DNA from 2 places in the Bradyrhizobium sp. WSM2254 genome. Region 2 is predicted to be linked to the other one. Evidence: predicted binding sites of a transcription regulator. Region 2 holds the regulator's gene; the other holds the start of a gene.
What was found. Region 2 encodes HrcA, which represses chaperone genes, less so after heat shock. Its sites were predicted from a motif close to GTTAGCACTCNCNNNNNGNGAGTGCTAAC; they were not measured.
Positions count from the first base shown of each region.

Region 1: a site for HrcA is predicted at 2,147-2,175, ahead of groES (co-chaperone GroES). Genes of this name have one in related genera too.

Region 1 is NZ_AXAB01000022.1:126,516-132,063, reverse strand. It holds gene A3M7_RS0117000 (TenA family protein) at 1-338, opposite strand, end outside; gene A3M7_RS0116995 (hypothetical protein) at 519-1,169, shown strand; gene A3M7_RS0116990 (hypothetical protein) at 1,166-1,450, shown strand; gene groES (co-chaperone GroES) at 2,207-2,521, shown strand; gene groL (chaperonin GroEL) at 2,593-4,236, shown strand; gene A3M7_RS48580 (hypothetical protein) at 4,857-5,162, shown strand; gene A3M7_RS0116970 (dienelactone hydrolase family protein) at 5,530-5,548, shown strand, end outside.
Region 2 is NZ_AXAB01000013.1:51,696-57,243, reverse strand. It holds gene A3M7_RS0109795 (penicillin-binding protein activator) at 1-41, shown strand, start outside; gene hemW (radical SAM family heme chaperone HemW) at 159-1,316, opposite strand; gene rdgB (RdgB/HAM1 family non-canonical purine NTP pyrophosphatase) at 1,303-1,938, opposite strand; gene rph (ribonuclease PH) at 1,950-2,663, opposite strand; gene hrcA (heat-inducible transcriptional repressor HrcA) at 2,832-3,920, shown strand; gene grpE (nucleotide exchange factor GrpE) at 4,017-4,634, shown strand; gene pncA (bifunctional nicotinamidase/pyrazinamidase) at 4,735-5,457, opposite strand.

The DNA.
Region 1 (5,548 bases), on a different contig from region 2:
GTGTAGGCCAGCATCTCGACCGCCGGAGGGGTTTGTTCAAGGTCGCTCGGAGATAGACCCCAACCGGCACAGAGCTTCACATGAAGGCTCATCTCGACATCAAGGATGGCCGAGAGGCCGGCCGCAGCTTCACACATGTCGGCAAGCCTGGGCGACTTGTAGACCGAGAGCGCGTAGGCGCGCGCAAACTCGATGAGGAACAGGTAGTCCTGAGCGAGGTAGTGACGAAACGCCGCTTCGGCGAGCGAACCGTCTGCCAATCCGTCTGTGAAGGGATGCTCGGTGTAGGCCCGCCACTCAGCGGATGCTTCTGTCTTGAGACGCTCGAAGAAACTCACGATCTATTTCGCCTGACTTGCTTTTCCATGACTTTTGCTCGCTACCGAGCGGAAGCGGCACCATTTTCCACTGTGTGCTTCAGATCACGGCAAAATCACGGGCCTTCGCCTACACCGCGCATCTGAAGACCCAAACTCGGCAACACACGCTAACATTGCATTTGAATCCAGGGGTTGACCATGAGCGCTGGCGATCATCGTTGCGGTCGAACGACAGTGGCGTCATGGCTTGCCGCCGCGGCAGCGCTGGTCGCGCTCGCCGGATGCGCCTTGCCGCACCTCATCACTTTCCCGTTTCGCCAGCCCGCCCCCGCGGCAAACGCGGGTGCTCCGCCTTCCGGTGGGCTACTGCTGTGGCTCGAGGGCGATGGTTCACTGGCGCTCGATGGGGCCGGCCGCGTCGCTCGCTGGAACGATATGCGGGGCGGCGATCGCGCGGCGCTGGCGCAGCTTGGCTTCGAGGGCAGCCCGGTGACCATGACGTTCACGACCCCAACCGGTCCCCGCTCACACGCCGGCGTGCGCTGTGCGGCCGACAGCGGCAGGTGCGCCTATTGGGCCCGCGATTTTCGGGCCGGCGTGCCACCCCTCAGTCTCACAGGGATTCCCTATTCGATCCTGGCCGTGGTGGTGCGGCGCCCGGGCCCGCGGCTCAACAATTACTTCCTGATGACCTCCGGCACCGGATGCCAGGCTGCGTTCGGCGGCACGGGATGCACCGGGGGCACGGTTCTCCACCTGGGCTGGCTGTTCGACAGCGTGATCCGTCACAGCCATTACGACTTCGACGTCGATTCCTTTGCGACGATTCCAGCCGAAGAGCCCTCTTGATCGTCGCGCAATCCGGTCCGCGTGGCGGCATGGATGTGGCAAGCCTCGGAGCGGCTTCTACACATTCAGCCTTCAACAGCCGCCCATATCCCGGACCGCTGACCGCCAGCGGCCAGCTGCTGATCGGCGGCACACCGTTTTTCGGGGCCGGCGGCCCGGACGTGCCGGACTGGTCCTTCAACGGCGATATCTTCGCGATGCTGATCTACGGACGCGAACTCTCGCTCGCCGAGCGACAACAAGCCTCGGACTATCTCCGCAACAAATATGGGCCGCGTTGAGGGTCGGAGCAAAATAGGAACGGGAGCATTTGGTAGCGGGAGACCGCTACCGCCTTTCCCCACACGACGCAAATCTGCGATATTTACTCCGATCGTCCGCCTAAACCTCAGAACTTTGCCGAACGGTAGGTTCAAATCGGGGACACGCAACCACCTATACCGGCATTCGCTTCAAGTCGCCTTTGCGCAGTAACTGGTGGTAACATCACGGAACTGGCCGCAACAGCCTTTGTCGCGCTGCTCATTGTTTTGCTGTCGGTTCGAACGATCGGATACAGAGGAGGACAGTGCAGTGGCGAAGGGAGAGAATCTAGAAAGAAAGTTCCTCTTTCGCTGCATCCCAGGTGCTCTGGGGTAGGCGAGAGGGACAAGATTTGCCGGCCTCTCCGCGTACCGCCGCGGGTCTAGGCTGCCGTTGGACGCGGCATCATTGTACCCGAACAGGCTAATCCAGACGCGCGCAGCCCTGGCCGGCTAGCCATTTGGATGGCAAAGCCAAACAACAACCTGGGCAGACGGTACAAGCCCGCCCAAAAGTTTCCTCAGCGGCTTCCTCCGACCAGCCCAGACTTGATTCCAGGGGCTCCTTTAGGTGGCTCTGAATGGGCGCTCCGCGGACCGGTGAGGACGACGGATTTTCGAAATCCTTCGCGGCTTTGTCTTGTTTGCCGACCAAGCCGGCTTATTTTCGGAGCGGTCAGCACTCGCTAGCTTCGACTGCTATTTCAAAAAGCGACTAGAAGATAGGAGGAGAGCATGAAATTCCGTCCGCTTCACGACCGCGTCGTGGTCAAGCGCATCGACGCAGAAGAGAAGACCGCTGGCGGCATCATCATTCCCGACACGGTCAAGGAGAAACCCTCCCAAGGTGAAGTCATCGCCGTTGGCCCCGGCGGTCGTGACGAAAACGGCAAGCTGATCCCGATCGACGTCCGGGTCGGTGACCGCGTATTGTTCGGCAAGTGGTCCGGCACCGAAGTCAAGATCGACACCCAGGAGCTGTTGATCATGAAGGAGAGCGACATCATGGGCGTTCTCACCGACGTGTCTTCCAAGAAGAAGGCCGCCTAGTCCACCGCTCAAGCGCCTGCCCGGCGCCTCATCAAGGGTGAAACCAAGTCAAAAACTCAGGGAAACCCACTATGTCAGCCAAAGAAGTCAAATTCGGAGTCGAGGCTCGCGACCGCATGCTGCGCGGTGTCGACATCCTCCACAATGCGGTAAAAGTGACGCTCGGTCCGAAGGGGCGCAACGTCGTCCTCGACAAGTCGTTCGGCGCTCCCCGTATTACCAAGGATGGCGTCACCGTCGCCAAGGAGATCGAGCTCGAGGACAAGTTCGAGAACATGGGCGCCCAGATGGTGCGCGAAGTCGCCTCCAAGTCCGCAGACGCGGCTGGCGACGGCACCACCACCGCAACCGTGCTCGCCGCTGCGATCGTCCGTGAAGGCGCCAAGTCGGTTGCCGCCGGCATGAACCCGATGGACCTGAAGCGCGGTATCGACTTGGCTGTGGAAGCCGTCGTCGCTGACCTCGTCAAGAACTCCAAGAAGGTCACCTCGAACGACGAGATCGCCCAAGTCGGCACGATTTCAGCCAATGGCGATGCGGAGATCGGCAAGTTCATCGCGGACGCGATGAAGAAGGTCGGCAACGAGGGTGTCATCACCGTCGAGGAAGCCAAGTCGCTCGAGACCGAACTCGAAGTTGTCGAGGGCATGCAGTTCGACCGCGGCTACATCTCGCCCTACTTCGTCACCAACGCCGAGAAGATGCGCGTTGAAATGGATGATGCCTACGTCCTGATTAATGAGAAAAAGCTGTCTCAGTTGAATGAGCTGCTTCCCTTGTTGGAAGCCGTGGTGCAGAGCGGCAAGCCGCTTGTGATTATCGCCGAAGACGTCGAAGGCGAAGCGCTCGCCACCCTGGTCGTCAATCGTCTCCGCGGCGGCCTGAAGGTTGCGGCCGTCAAGGCTCCGGGCTTCGGCGATCGCCGCAAGGCAATGCTCCAGGACATCGCGATCCTGACCGGCGGCCAGGCGATCTCGGAAGACCTCGGCATCAAGCTCGAGAACGTCACGCTCAACATGCTCGGTCGCGCCAAGAAGGTGATGATCGACAAGGAGAACACCACGATCGTCAGCGGCGCCGGTAAGAAGGCCGACATCGAGGCGCGGGTATCTCAGATCAAGGCGCAGATCGAGGAAACCACCTCGGACTACGATCGTGAGAAGCTCCAGGAGCGTCTCGCCAAGCTCGCGGGCGGCGTCGCGGTGATCCGCGTCGGCGGCGCGACTGAGGTCGAGGTGAAGGAGCGCAAGGATCGCGTTGATGACGCGATGCATGCGACCCGCGCGGCCGTGGAAGAAGGCATCCTGCCAGGCGGCGGCGTCGCCCTGCTGCGTGCCTCCGAGCACCTTAAGGGCATTCGCACCAAAAATGACGACCAGAAGACCGGCGTCGAGATCGTGCGCAAGGCGTTGTCCTACCCGGCCCGCCAGATCGCAATCAACGCGGGCGAGGACGGCTCAGTCATCGTCGGCAAGATCCTCGAAAAGGATCAGTACTCGTACGGCTTCGACTCCCAGACCGGCGAATACGGCAACCTGGTCTCCAAGGGCATCATCGATCCGACCAAGGTGGTTCGAGTGGCGATCCAGAACGCCGCGTCCGTCGCAGCGCTCCTGATCACCACCGAAGCTATGGTGGCCGAACTGCCGAAGAAGAACACCGGTGCGGGCGGCATGCCTCCGGGCGGCGGTGGCATGGGGGGTATGGACTTCTAAGTTCGACCTTCAGAGCTCAACAATAAGAAGGCTCGGCAGCGATGCCGAGCCTGCTGATTTTGGCGGTCAGCCGGGGTCCAACACTGGCGCACCGTATTGCGCGAGCGCGTCGATCGATGCCCGCGCCGCCGACAAATGTCAGGCGGCCGAGTTCGAGGGGACACCGCCCGGAATCATCCTGAGGAGCCTCCATTCCCGAAAACAGCGACCGTCGCTCGCCGCCCAAAATAAAGAGATTGCCAATCAGAATCTTACCAGGACGACGCGCCTCGCGAAGAGTCCAATCGCGGCGATCGTGCGCGGGCAGCTTCTCAGCTCTGCGAACCGGTGCGACCGGCCCCGATCCGCCATCTTTTCCCAACCACGTCGCCGTAAGTTCGCTCTTGGACAGACTGCCTCAACGGGTCCGTCTCAAACTAACGATGTTTCATATCTGGCGATTGCCAAGCGGCGCGCCCCGGCAGCCCTTTAGGGTTGAGGGCCACGGGGTATTTTCGCATTTAGGTTGCGATATTTTCCCGGTCCGATGCGACAGGATTCCTTGCGTTGTTGGGACACACAAAGCCAGCTAGTATTCTTCAATTGATTTGCTGAACGCTGTTTCCAGTCGGAGTATTTCCATGGCTAGGCGAGCAGTATCCCGTGATGATTTTAAAGGCTTGTTCGCGCTCTTTGCATTCGCGGCGCAACACAAGGAAAACCACAACGGTGCGTCTCGGCTGCTCCACCTGTTCATGTCCAGCCGATATATTCCTGATGACCTTCTCGATCTATGGTCAGAGTGCGCCGAGGCAACTGGTCCTGAAACTATAGGCGAACAACTCTGCCTGCGCGCTCACGACGTAGCTGACGGCAGCTCGAGCTACGACCATGCCAGCGCATTTCTGCACGCGTTGCTCAAAGCGCTCGATCAAACACAGCACTGAGCCTTCGTCGACCTGACCACTTGCTGACCCTGCGCCTGATCGCTCCGAACGACTACACCGTTCACGACGACGGCAGCCGCGTTCGGCCGCATCCGAATGACCCGTCTGCTTAGCCCCTAGAAGCAGACCAGGTACAGACGGCCCAGTACGGACGCGAAGGGCCAAAAACGGACTTCGCGGTACCAAGCTCAACAATGGCTCAAGCGACGCATGTCTGCAGTCCTGAATTTACGCTTTGGATGAACTGACATAACTCGGCTACGTTGACCCTGTTACGAAGACGGGGCGAGGTAAAATGGGCACACGAGCCGGAGCATGTCTTCGTTTAGCAGTATTGGTTACGTGCGTTTGCACCAACGCCGTCACCATGGCGCAAGAGTTGGTCA
Region 2 (5,548 bases):
GCGTCGCGGTCGCGGGCTCGCCGAAGAGTTTTGGGGCCTGATGGCTTCGTAGCTATCGTAGGGTGGGCAAAGGCGCACTTGCGCCGTGCCCACCATCTATCCGCAAGTTGCATCGAGGCGGTGGGCACGCTTCGCTTTGCCCACCCTACGGCAACTCGCTACGCCGCCAGATCCGCAACCACGGCATCCAGCACCGGAAATCCGCTGCTCGTCACGCGCAGGCGGCCGCTGCTGGTGTCGACGGCGATTGCACCTTCCTCGCGCAGCAGCGCGATGCGCTTGGGGTCGAGCGGGCGGCCGGAGAGGGCGGTGTAGCGCTCGGGGTCGATGCCCTCGGCGAGACGGAGTCCCATCAGCAGGAATTCGTCGGCGCGCTCCTCGCTGTTGAGAAGATCGTCGGTGACGACGCCATGGCCGCTGGTCTCGACCCGCATCAGCCAGGCTTCGGGGCGCTTCTCGGTGGCGGTGGCGTGCCTGATGCCGTCGATGTCGAGCCGGCCGTGCGCGCCGGGGCCGATGCCGGCATATTCCTCGCCGCGCCAGTAGACCAGGTTGTGCCGGCATTCGGCGCCGCGCCGCGCGTGATTGGAAATCTCGTAGGCGGGCAGGCCGAGCTTGTCGCAGGTCTCCTGCGTGATGTCGTAGAGCGCGCGCGCGACCGCCTCGTTCGGCGTCTTCAATTTGCCGGCCTGGTGCAGGCCGAAGAACGGCGTGCCTTCCTCGATCGTCAATTGATAGAGCGACAGATGCTCGGCCGCTTCGTCGATCGCGAGACGCAGTTCATCGGCCCACATCGCCGGCGTCTGGTCGGGGCGGGCGTAGATCAGGTCGAACGAATAACGGTCGAACGAGCGGCGCGCGATGGCAACGGCATCAAGCGCTTCGCGCGCGCTGTGCATGCGGCCGAGCGCCTTCAGCGAAGCATCGTCGAGCGCCTGCACGCCGAGCGAGACGCGGTTGACGCCGGCGGCGCGATAGCCGGCGAAGCGCGTCGCCTCGACGCTGGTCGGGTTTGCTTCCAGCGTGACCTCGACGTTCTTCGCCACCGTCCAGTGCTTGCCGATCGCATCGAGCACGGCGCCGACGGTCGCAGGCTGCATCAGGGACGGCGTGCCGCCGCCGAGGAAGATCGAGGTGACCTCGCGGCCGGGCGCGCGCTGCGCGGTCGTTTCGATCTCGCGCCCGAAGGCGGAAGCGAAGCGCGCTTCGTCGATCGCGGCGTGGCGGACATGGCTGTTGAAGTCGCAATAGGGGCACTTCGACAGGCAGAACGGCCAGTGCACGTAGACGCCGAAGGCTTCCTTAGCGCGGCTCAAGGCAGATCTCCGCCAGTTTCACGAAGGCGCGGGCGCGGTGCGACAGGCCGAGGCCAAGCGGCGGCAGCCCGTGCTTCTCGATGCTTTCCATCTCGCCGAAAGTACGGCTGTGGCCGTCGGGCAGGAACATCGGATCGTAGCCGAAGCCGGCGGTGCCGCGCGGCGGCCAGACCAGCGTGCCGTCGACGCGCGCCTCGACCTCGTCGAGATGATCGTCGGGCCAGGCGACGCAGAGCGCGGAGACGAAATGCGCCTTGCGCTTGTCGGGCATGGTCGCGCCGCGCTCCTGCAACAGGCGCTCGATCCGCGTCATCGCCGCGGTGAAATCCTTGGTCGGCCCGGCCCAGCGTGCGCTGTAGATGCCGGGCGCGCCGTCGAGCGCGTCGACCACGATGCCGGAATCATCGGCGAAGGACGGCAGCTTGGTCGCCCGCGCCGCCGCGATCGCCTTGATCGCGGCGTTGCTGCGGAAATCGTTGCCGGTCTCGTCTGGCTCGTGAAGGTCGAGCTCGCCGGCCGACACCGCCTCGATGCCGTAAGGCGCCAAAAGCTCCTTCATCTCGGCGAGCTTGCCGGGATTGTGGGTGGCGATGACGAGCTTTCCGGTGATTCGGCGGTGCATGGGCCTATTGACTACGCGACAGACAGTTTCTGCAAGTCCACGAGCCGCGCGACGCCCTTGCGCGCCAGCGCCATCAGCGCCAGGAACTCGGTTTCCGTAAACGGCTCGCGCTCCGCGGTGCCCTGCACCTCGATGATGCGGCCGTCGCCGGTCATGACGAAATTGGCGTCGGTCTCGGCCTCGGAATCCTCGGCATAGTCGAGGTCGAGCACGGGGTTGCCGTTGTAGATGCCGCAGGAGATCGCGGCGACGTTGTCGCGCAGCACGTTGGCCTTGACCATGTTGCGCGCCTTCATCCAGTTGACGCAATCGGCGAGCGCGACCCAGGCGCCGGTGATCGAGGCCGTGCGCGTGCCGCCGTCGGCCTGGAGCACGTCGCAATCGACCGTGATCTGGCGCTCGCCGAGCGCTTCGAGATTGATGATGGTGCGAAGCGAGCGGCCGATCAGGCGCTGGATCTCGACGGTGCGGCCGCTCTGCTTTCCGGCGGAGGCCTCGCGGCGGGTGCGTTCCGAGGTCGCGCGCGGCAGCATGCCGTATTCGGCGGTGACCCAGCCGCGGCCCTGGCCCTTCAGCCACGGCGGCAGGCGGTCCTCCAGCGTGGCGGTGACCAGCACATGGGTGTCGCCGAATTTCACCAGGCAGGAGCCTTCCGCATATTTGACCACGCCGCGCTCCAGCGTCACGGGGCGCAATTCGTCGGGCGCACGGCGGCTTGGCCGCATGGGAAATCCTCCAAAACTCTCGGAAAAGGGCTATTCGCGGTGCTTGTAGGTGGGGTGAGGGTGGGCGGCAAGGCTTTTTCACCCCCGGTTTTCCACCCCGCAAACGCCACGCTTGTCAGAACCCTTCGGGATAGACAAATTATAAGCGTCTGAGAGGAGTTACCGTCCGTGGCCCATCACGATCCGATCCATCTGATCGCGCCGCGCGCAGGCCTCGCCCAGCTCAACGAGCGTTCCCGCGACATCTTTCGTCAGATTGTCGAAAGCTATCTCGCGACCGGCGAGCCGGTGGGCTCGCGGAACATCTCACGCCTGATCGCGATGCCGCTGTCGCCGGCCTCGGTCCGCAACGTCATGGCCGACCTGGAACAGCTCGGCCTGATCTATGCCCCTCATACGTCCGCCGGCCGTTTGCCGACGGAACTCGGCCTGCGCTTCTTCGTCGACGCCCTGATGCAGGTTGGCGACCTCAATGACGCCGAGCGGCAGTCGATCCAGAGCCAGCTCACGTCCGTCGGTCAGGCGCAGTCGGTCGAGGCGGCGCTGGACCAGGCGCTGACCCGGCTGTCGGGCCTGACCCGCGCCGCCGCCGTGGTGCTGACGCCGAAATCCAATGCGCGGCTGAAACACATCGAATTCGTCCGGCTGGAACCGGAAAAGGCGCTGGTGATCCTGGTCGGCGAGGATGGCCAGGTCGAAAACCGCGTGCTGACGCTGCCGCCCGGAGTTCCCTCTTCGGCGATCACCGAGGCCGGCAATTTCCTCAATGCGCGGATTCGCGGCCGGACCCTGGCCGAGGCGCGGCTCGAGCTCGAGACCGCGCTGGCGGAAGCCCGTGCCGAGCTCGATCAGCTGACCCAGAAGGTGATTTCCGCCGGTATCGCCAGCTGGTCCGGCGGCGAGAACGAGGACCGCCAGCTCATCGTCCGCGGCCACGCCAATTTGCTGGAAGACTTGCACGCGCTGGAGGATCTGGAGCGGGTGCGCCTCTTGTTCGACGATCTCGAGACCAAGCGCGGCGTGATCGACCTGCTCGGCCGGGCCGAGACCGCCGAGGGTGTGCGCATCTTTATCGGTTCGGAGAACAAACTGTTTTCCCTGTCGGGTTCCTCCACCATCATCTCGCCCTATCGGGATGCCGCCGGCCACATCGTCGGCGTTCTGGGCGTGATCGGGCCGACACGGCTGAATTATGCCCGCGTGATCCCGACCGTGGACTACGCCGCGCGCATCGTCAGCCGCCTTCTGGGGGGCTGACCGGCGTTTGAGCCGATCACGGGCGCTTGATTTTCGTGAGCTTAGGCACGATATCCGGGCCAACAATCCCTTGAGACGAGTTCGAGAAGAGAGCCGATGACCGATCGAGACCGGCAGCCCGACGACACGACCCCGCCAACCGGCGAGCCCGTGGTGTCAAAACCCTACATCATGCCCGACGATCCGGAGCCCGGCTCGGTCGAGCTGTTGCAGCAGGAAGCCGCCGAGGCGCGCGACCGCATGCTGCGGACGCTGGCCGAGATGGAAAATCTGCGCAAGCGCACCACCAAGGAAGTCGCCGACGCCCGCCTCTACGGCATTACCGGCTTCGCCCGCGACGTGCTCGACATCGCCGACAATCTCCAGCGTGCGCTCGACGCGGTTCCGGCCGAGGCCCGTGCCGCGGCCGATCCCGGCCTGACCTCGCTGATCGAGGGCGTCGAGCTCACCGAGCGCTCGCTGCTCAACGCGCTGGAAAAGCATGGCGTGAAGAAATTCGATCCGCAGGGCCAGAAGTTCGACCCGAACTTCCAGCAGGCGATGTACGAGGTGCCGGATGCGTCGGTGCCTGCGGGCACCGTCGTGCAGGTCATGCAGGCCGGCTACACCATCGGCGAGCGCGTGCTGCGTCCGGCTCTCGTCGGTGTCGCCAAGGGCGGCGCGAAGGCTGCGCCCGCGGCGAACAACAACGAGTCGAGCGGCGCGGCGAACTGAGTTTGGGCGTCATTCCGGGGCGGCTCGAAGAGCCGAACCCGGAATCTCGAGATTCCGGGTTCGATGCTTCGCATCGCCCCGGAATGACAGCGCGAAACGCTTACGCGCCGACCGCGATATCCGCAGACTGAATCCGCTTCACGCCGGCCTTGGCCATGTCGGCCCAGGCTTTTGCCAGCGAGCCCTGCGTGTCGATGCCGCGGCAGGCGTCTTCCACGACATAGACCTCAAAGCCCGCCTTGCGCGCGTCGAGCGCGGTCCAGGCGACGCAGAAATCCGTCGCAAGGCCGGCGACGAAGACGCGCTTGATCTTGCGGGCCTTCAAATAGCCGGCGAGGCCGGTCGACGTCTTGCCGTCGGCTTCGAGGAAGGCCGAATAGCTGTCGACGTCCTTGTGAAAACCCTTGCGGATGATGAGCTCGGCATGCGGGATCGCGAGGTCCTTCGACAGCGAGGCGCCGTCGGTGCCCTGCACGCAATGGTCGGGCCACAGCACCTGCTTGCCGTAGGGAAGGTCGACGGTCTCGAACGGCTTCTTGCCGGAGTGCACTGATGCAAACGAAATGTGGCCGGGCGTGTGCCAGTCCTGGGTCATCACCACGTTCGCAAACGCTTTCGCCATCTTGTTGATGACGGGAACGACCTGCTCGCCTTCCTTCACCGCGAGGCTGCCGCCGGGCAGGAAGCAGTTTTGCACGTCGATCACCAGCAGCGCGGAGGCATCGTCCGGTTTGATCGATGCGGCCGCAAAGAGCGCGGTTGGAGCAAGGGCTACGAGAGCGCTTGTCCCAAGCGCCGCGAGGATTTGTCGTCGATCAAGCATCGTTCGCCTCCCTCCAGGATGATCCAATGGAGGCAAGCCTAGTTCCGTTCGTATACGAACAGAAGCCCGAAAATGCAGCCGGCTCTGGTGA